One region of the Streptomyces sp. NPDC005435 genome, then DNA from elsewhere that is predicted to be linked to it. Evidence: riboswitches for the same ligand, from Rfam matches in the RefSeq annotation. Region 1 holds a riboswitch; each other region holds the start of a gene.
What was found. Region 1 has a riboswitch for thiamine pyrophosphate ahead of AB0898_RS17780 (thiamine ABC transporter substrate-binding protein). Riboswitches for the same ligand answer to the same signal wherever they lie in the genome.
Positions count from the first base shown of each region.

Region 2: linked by a shared signal. The riboswitch ahead of thiO (glycine oxidase ThiO) and the one ahead of AB0898_RS17780 (thiamine ABC transporter substrate-binding protein) in region 1 are both predicted to bind thiamine pyrophosphate.
Region 3: linked by a shared signal. The riboswitch ahead of thiC (phosphomethylpyrimidine synthase ThiC) and the one ahead of AB0898_RS17780 (thiamine ABC transporter substrate-binding protein) in region 1 are both predicted to bind thiamine pyrophosphate.

Region 1 covers NZ_JBEXEQ010000012.1:217,320-219,575, reverse strand. The annotation lists gene AB0898_RS17780 (thiamine ABC transporter substrate-binding protein) at 1-969, opposite strand, end outside; TPP riboswitch at 1,052-1,160, opposite strand; gene rlmN (23S rRNA (adenine(2503)-C(2))-methyltransferase RlmN) at 1,203-2,256, opposite strand, start outside.
Region 2 covers NZ_JBEXEQ010000015.1:130,042-132,297, reverse strand. The annotation lists gene thiS (sulfur carrier protein ThiS) at 1-83, opposite strand, end outside; gene thiO (glycine oxidase ThiO) at 80-1,324, opposite strand; TPP riboswitch at 1,322-1,433, opposite strand; gene AB0898_RS20700 (FAD-dependent oxidoreductase) at 1,536-2,256, shown strand, end outside.
Region 3 covers NZ_JBEXEQ010000001.1:485,721-487,976, forward strand. The annotation lists gene AB0898_RS02280 (YibE/F family protein) at 1-1,163, opposite strand, end outside; TPP riboswitch at 1,235-1,408, shown strand; gene thiC (phosphomethylpyrimidine synthase ThiC) at 1,401-2,256, shown strand, end outside.

The sequences.
Region 1 (2,256 bases):
GGCGGGCACCTCGGCGCCCTTGACCACCGGGTACACGAACATGTTCAGCGGCATGTCCTGCTGGAAGGTCCGCGACAGCAGGAAGTCGAGGAACGCCTTGCCGCCCTTGGGGTTGCCCGCGTGGCTGAGCAGTCCGGCGAACTCGGTCTGCCGGAAGCAGGTGCCCTCGGAGACGCCGGTCGGGGCGGTCGAGGGCCGCTTCTTGGCGTAGATGACCTCGGCGGGCGGCGAGGAGGCGTAGGAGACGACGAGCGGACGGTCGCCGCCCGCCTTCTTCCCCTCGGAGGAGCCGGAGAACTCCTGGTAGTAGGCCTGCTCCCAGCCGTCCACGACCTTCACGCCGTTGGCCTTGAGCTTCTTCCAGTAGCCCTCCCAGCCCTTGTCGCCGTAGCGGGCGGCGCTGCCGAGCAGGAAGCCGAGGCCGGGCGAGGAGGTGGAGGCGTTCTCGGTGACCAGGAGGTTCTTGTACTTCGGGTCGGCGAGGTCGGCGAAGTTTTGCGGGGGTGTGAGCTTGTGCCGGGTGAAGTACGCCTTGTCGTAGTTGACGCAGATGTCGCCGTAGTCGACGGGCGTGACGCGGTGCTTGTCGCCGTCGAGCTGGAAGGCGGGGTCGACCTGGTCGAGGCCCTTGGCGGTGTACGGCTCGAAGAGGCCGTTGTCGAGGGCGCGGGAGAGCAGGGTGTTGTCGACGCCGAAGAGGACGTCGCCCTGGGGGTGGTCCTTGGTGAGGATCGCCTTGTTGACGGCTTGCCCCGCATCGCCGTCCTTGAGGACGCGGACCTTGTAGCCGGACTGCTTCTCGAAGTCCTTGACGACGCTCTTGGACGCGGCCCACGAGTCGTGGCTGACCAGGGTCACGGTCTTGGTGCCGGCGGCCGTGTGCCCGCCGCCGGCGGCACTGGAGCCGCACGCGGACAGCGTGACCATGCCGAGGCCGACCGCCGCGGCCACAAGGGTCTTGGTGTGCACTGGATGTTCCTCCTGGGTCTGGCCAGGAAGAGACGCGGCCCTGCCCGGTCTCCGCGGACGGAACCCGGGCAGGGCGCAACAGCTTGAGTGGTGACCGAACTTCCTACCCAGAATGACCTGGGCGAGGTTCAGAGGGTCTGCGGGCCTTGGTGCCGCACTCTCAGCGCTGTGGCGCTCCCCTGTCGGAATATGCAGATGTATGACAGATATGAAGTTGTGTGGACCGGCCCAGGTTACCGCTCGGTTGCGGCGAGCTGACCACACGCCCCGTCGATCTCCTGACCGCGGGTGTCCCGGACGGTCACCGGAACGCCGTGCGCGGCGATGGCCTCCACGAACGCCTTCTCGTCCTCGGGGCGGGAGGCGGTCCACTTGGAGCCCGGCGTCGGGTTCAGCGGGATCAGGTTGACGTGCACGGGCCGGCCCTTGAGCAGCCGGCCGAGCCGGTCACCGCGCCACGCCTGGTCGTTGATGTCCCGGATCAGCGCGTACTCGATGGACAGCCGGCGGCCCGACTTCTCCGCGTACTCGAAGCCTGCGTCCAGCACCTCGCGCACCTTCCACCGCGTGTTCACGGGGACGAGGGTGTCGCGCAGCTCGTCGTCGGGGGCGTGCAGGGAGATCGCGAGCCGGCACTTGAAGCCCTCGTCCGCGAAGCGGTGGATGGCGGGGACGAGCCCGACCGTCGACACGGTGATGCCACGCTGCGACAGCCCGAGCCCGTCGGGAGCGGGATCGGTGAGCGCGCGAATGGCTTGGACGACCCGCTTGTAGTTGGCGAGCGGCTCGCCCATCCCCATGAAGACGATGTTGGAGAGCCGCGCGGGCCCGCCGGGCACTTCCCCGTCCCTGAGCGCCCGCATCCCGTCCACGATCTGGTGCACGATCTCGGCGGTGGACAGGTTCCGGTCGAGTCCGGCCTGACCGGTCGCGCAGAACGGACAGTTCATCCCGCATCCGGCCTGGCTGCTGATGCACATGGTCACCCGGTCCGGGTACCGCATCAGCACCGACTCCACGAGCGTGCCGTCGAACAGCCGCCACAGGGTCTTGCGGGTGGTCCCCTGGTCCGTCGACAGATGCCGGACCACCGACATCAGCTCCGGGAACAGCGCCTCCCGCAGCTTCTCCCGCGAGCCGGCCGGAATGTCCGTCCACTCCTCGGGGTCGTGCGCGAACCGGGCGAAGTAGTGCTGCGACAGCTGCTTGGCGCGGAACGGCTTCTCCCCGGCCTCCGCGACAGCGTCCTTGCGCTCGGCAGGCGTGAGATCGGCAAGATGCCGCGGC
Region 2 (2,256 bases), on a different contig from region 1:
GCCGGGGTCAGGGCCCGCACCAGGGCGTCGAGCGCGGTGCCGGGGGCCACCTCGCGGGGCTCCCCGTTGACGGAGATGTTCATGCGGAGTGCTCCAGGGTGGTGGATACGGCGCCCGCGGGCGCGGCGGCGGTCGTGGCGGCGAACCGGGCCGGGGTGAACGGGCGGGCCACCTCCGGCAGTTCGGCCCCGGTCAGCAGGTCCGCCATGACGTCGCCGGTGACGGGCGTGAGCAGCACGCCGTTGCGGTGGTGGCCGGTGGCGAGCAGCAGCCCGTCCAGGCCGGAGGCGCCGAGCAGCGGGGCGTTGTCGGGGGAGCCGGGGCGCAGTCCCGCGCCGGTCTCGGTCAGCGGCAGCTCGGTGATCCCGGGCACCAGTTCATGGGCGTCGCGCAGCAGCTCGTACACCCCGCCCGCGGTCACCGTGGTGTCCCAGCCCTGCTCCTCGGTGGTGGCGCCGACGACCAGCTCGCCGTTCTCGCGGGGCACCAGATAGACCTGGCCGCCGCGCACCACGGCCCGGACGGTGCGGCTGAGGAACGGGGCGTACCGGGGCGGCACGGTCAGCCGCAGCACCTGGCCCTTGACCGGGCGCACCGGCGGCAGCACGTCCGCGGGGACCCCGGTGAGCCGTCCGCTGGTGCTGCCGCCCGCGAGGACCACCCGAGGGGCGCGCAGCACGGTGCCGTCCTCGGAGGTGACTCCCACGGCCCGCTCACCGGCCATGTCGAGCCGTGCGGCCCAGGACCGGTGGAACGCCACCCCGGCCCGCTCGCAGGCCAGCACGAGGGCCGTGGCGAGCCGTCTCGGGTCGATCTGGTGGTCCCCGTCCACCCGGAGTCCGCCGCGCACGCCCGGCGCCAGCATCGGCTCCAGGCGGCGGCACTCGCGCCCGCTCAGCCACTCCGACTCCAGACCCGAGCGGAGCTGGAGCGCGTGCAGTTCGCGCAGATGGGCGCGGTCGTCGGCGTCGAGCGCGACCGCGAGGGTGCCGCAGCGGCGGTAGCCGAGGCCGAGCCCGGTCGCCTCCGTCAGCTCGGCGGCGAAGTCCGGGTAGCGGCGGGCCGACTCCAGGTTGAGGGCGAGCAGCGCCTCCTCGCCGTAGTGCAGCTCGGTGACGGCGGCGAGCATCCCCGCCGCGACCCGCGCGGCACCGCCGCCGGGCTCGGGGTCCACCACGGTGACGGCGAGCCCGCGCAGCGCGGCCCGCCACGCCGTGACCAGGCCGATGATCCCGCCGCCGACCACGAGCACGTCGCTCGCGCCCGCTTTGCCGGAGTCCCCGTGAACGTGCGGACCAGGCTGTTTGGACGTACGTGCGTGCATGGGCGTCCAGCCCCTCCCTTCGCCGGCATGACCCGGATCAGGTTCGTACGGTCGGAGGCCGCCAGCCTCCCTCTCAGCCCGGTGCGTCCGGGCTCCCGCGAGTGCTTTCTACGGTGGCCACCCTAGTCCTCGGCCCAGGGCACCGGTATGGCGGCCCGGGCGCGCGGGCGAGGTCGGCGCCGGTGATCGCGCGGCCGTCTATGGTGGCCGGGTGAGCGAGCAGACAGCGCCGGAGGGCGCGGAGGGCGGGCGGCGCGTGGTCGTCGCCGGGGCGGGCATGGCCGGGGTGCAGACCGCGGTCGCCCTGCGCGAGCAGGGCTTCGACGGGACCATCACCCTGATCGGCGACGAGCCGCACAAGCCGTACGACCGGCCGCCGCTGTCCAAGGGCCTCCTCCTCGGCACGGCCGAGGACTCCGCCTTCGACGTGGACTTCGCCTCCCTCGGCATCGACCTCAGGCTCGGCGTCGCCGCCGTCGGCGTACGCCCCGCCGACCACGAGCTGGACACCGAGGCCGGTCCCGTCCCGTACGACGCGCTGGTCCTCGCCACCGGCGCCGATCCGGTCCGGCTGCCCGGCACGGACGACGCGCCCGGCGTGCATCTGCTGCGCACCCTGGACGACGCCCAGCGGCTGCGCCCGGTCCTCGCCGGGCAGCACGACGTCGTCGTGGTCGGCGCGGGCTGGATCGGCGCCGAGTTCGCCACCGCCGCGCGCGAGGCGGGCTGCGCCGTCACCGTCGTCGAGGCCGCGGACCGGCCGCTGGCCGAGGCGCTGCCCGCGGAGGCCGCCGCCCCGATGGCCGGCTGGTACGAGGCGGCGGGCGTCGAGCTGCGCACCGGCGCGCGCGTGGAGCGTGTCGAGCCCGGCGCGGTGGTGCTCTCCGACGGCACCCGGCTGCCCGCCGACGCCGTCGTCGTCGGCATCGGCG
Region 3 (2,256 bases), on a different contig from region 1:
TACAGACCCCGCCAGCCCATCGAGGGGTTGGCCTCGTGCAGCTCCCAGACGGCCGAGGTCTGGGTCACCGTCACGTCGTCCAGCACGCCGAGCGAACCGATGATGACGCCGGCCAGCAGAAGACCGCTCATGTCGATCGACGGATAGAGCCCGTGGATCAGCCCCGTGCTGTCGTCGGTGTTCCCGGTGAGCGCGGCCCAGCCGATGAACTGCGAGCCGAGAAAGCCGATCAGCATCAGCGAGACCAATGTGCCGAGCACCGCGACCGACGTACGGGCGGACAGCCCGTGGCACATGTAGAGGGCGATCAGCATGATGGCGCTCGATCCGACCACCGCCACCAGGAGCGGATTCGAACCCTGGAGTATCGCGGGCAGGATGAACAGGGTCAGCACCAGGAAGCTGACGGCCAGCGCGACCAGCGCCATGACACCGCGCAGCCGCCCCACCACCACGACGGCGACGGCGAAGATCCCGGCGAGCAGTGCCATGGGGAACTGCCGGTTCACGTCGGTGACGGAGTACTGCAGGTCCTTGGGCGCCGAGGGCTCGTAGGCGACCACGACCTGTTCGCCCTGGTGCAACTGCCGGGTCTGGTCGGGCTGGACGATCTCGGTGAAGGTGCGGCCCCGGTCCTTGCCGGTGTCGACCCGGACCGTCGCCTTCTTGCAGGTGCCCTTCCCCGCCTGGGCGGTCGCGCCGGCGCCGGAGGAGGCGTTGTCACCGAGGGACGAACCCCCCGAGGCGTTCACGGACTTGCAGCTCACCGACAGGACCCGGGTGACCGTGGCCTGCTGGGTCTGGCGGTCGAAGCCGACCCCTGAGCGCTGGTGCGGCGGGGCGCCCCCGGGCCAGAGCACCACGAGCCCGACCACGACGGCGGCCGTGAACGGGATCAGGATCGCCGCGATGACCTTGCGCAGATGCCGGGACACCGGAGCCGCGGGGCCATGGCTGTGCGAGTGGCCATGACTGTGGCCGGGAGAGCCGTGACCATGGCCCGGTTCCTGGTCGCCGCCGGAGCCCGCGTGGTACCCGTGCGCGTCTCCGGGGCCGCCGCCGGAGCCCTGTCCGCCCCCGCCTGCCGGGCCGCCGCCCTGTCCGGGGCCGTGCCGATGGGGCGGCCCGGGCGGGGGAAAGGGAGGCTGATGTGTCGTGGTCACCGTCCGATCATTGCAAGAACGACCGAGGCCCACTGTTCTTCCCGTCAGAAGGGGCGCTAGCGTGGAGGCACCTTTGCACACGCGGGAGCTCGGAGCACCGGGCTGAGAGGGCGCTGACCTCCGTCTTCGCGATGTTTCACGTGGAACCGTGGTTCCACCGGACCATCTGCGGACGGAAATCGCTGCGTCGACCGCCGAACCTGTTACCGGGTAATGCCGGCGTAGGGAGTAGGTCTCATGACCAACAAGGACGCACGCACGCCTGCCTCCACGCAGAACGCGACCAAGGGGTCGCCGGACGCGGAGGCCGGGAAGTCCAACGGCTGGCACAAGGCGTACCTCGCGGGCTCACGCCCCGATGTACACGTGCCGGTCCGTCAGGTGCACCTGACCAACGGACGGTCGGTCACGCTCTACGACACATCGGGGCCGTACACCGACCCCGCCGTCCCCACCGATGTCCGGCGGGGACTGACCCCGCTGCGGGAGAACTGGATCGTCGCGCGGGGCGACACCGAGGAGTACGCCGGGCGCCCCGTCCGGCCCGAGGACGACGGCATCAAGCACACCTCGCCGCGCGGCGGGCTGCGGAACCTGGACGCGGTCTTCCCCGGCCGCCCCCGGCTGCCGCGCCGCAGCCGTGACGGCGGTGCGGTCACGCAGCTCGCCTACGCGGCGCGGGGCGAGATCACGCCCGAGATGGAGTTCGTGGCCCTCCGCGAGAACGTGTCCCCGGAGGTGGTCCGCGAGGAGATCGCCGCCGGTCGCGCGGTGCTGCCCGCCAACGTCAACCACCCCGAGATCGAGCCGATGATCATCGGCAAGCGCTTCCTGGTGAAGGTCAACGCCAACATCGGCAACTCCGCCGTCACCTCCTCCATCGAGGAGGAGGTGGAGAAGATGACCTGGGCGACCCGCTGGGGCGCCGACACGGTCATGGACCTCTCCACCGGCCGCAACATCCACACCACGCGCGAGTGGGTGCTGCGCAACTCCCCCGTGCCCATCGGCACGGTGCCGCTCTACCAGGCCCTGGAGAAGGTCGACGGCAAGGCCGAGGAGCTGACCTGGGACATCTACAAGGACACCGTGA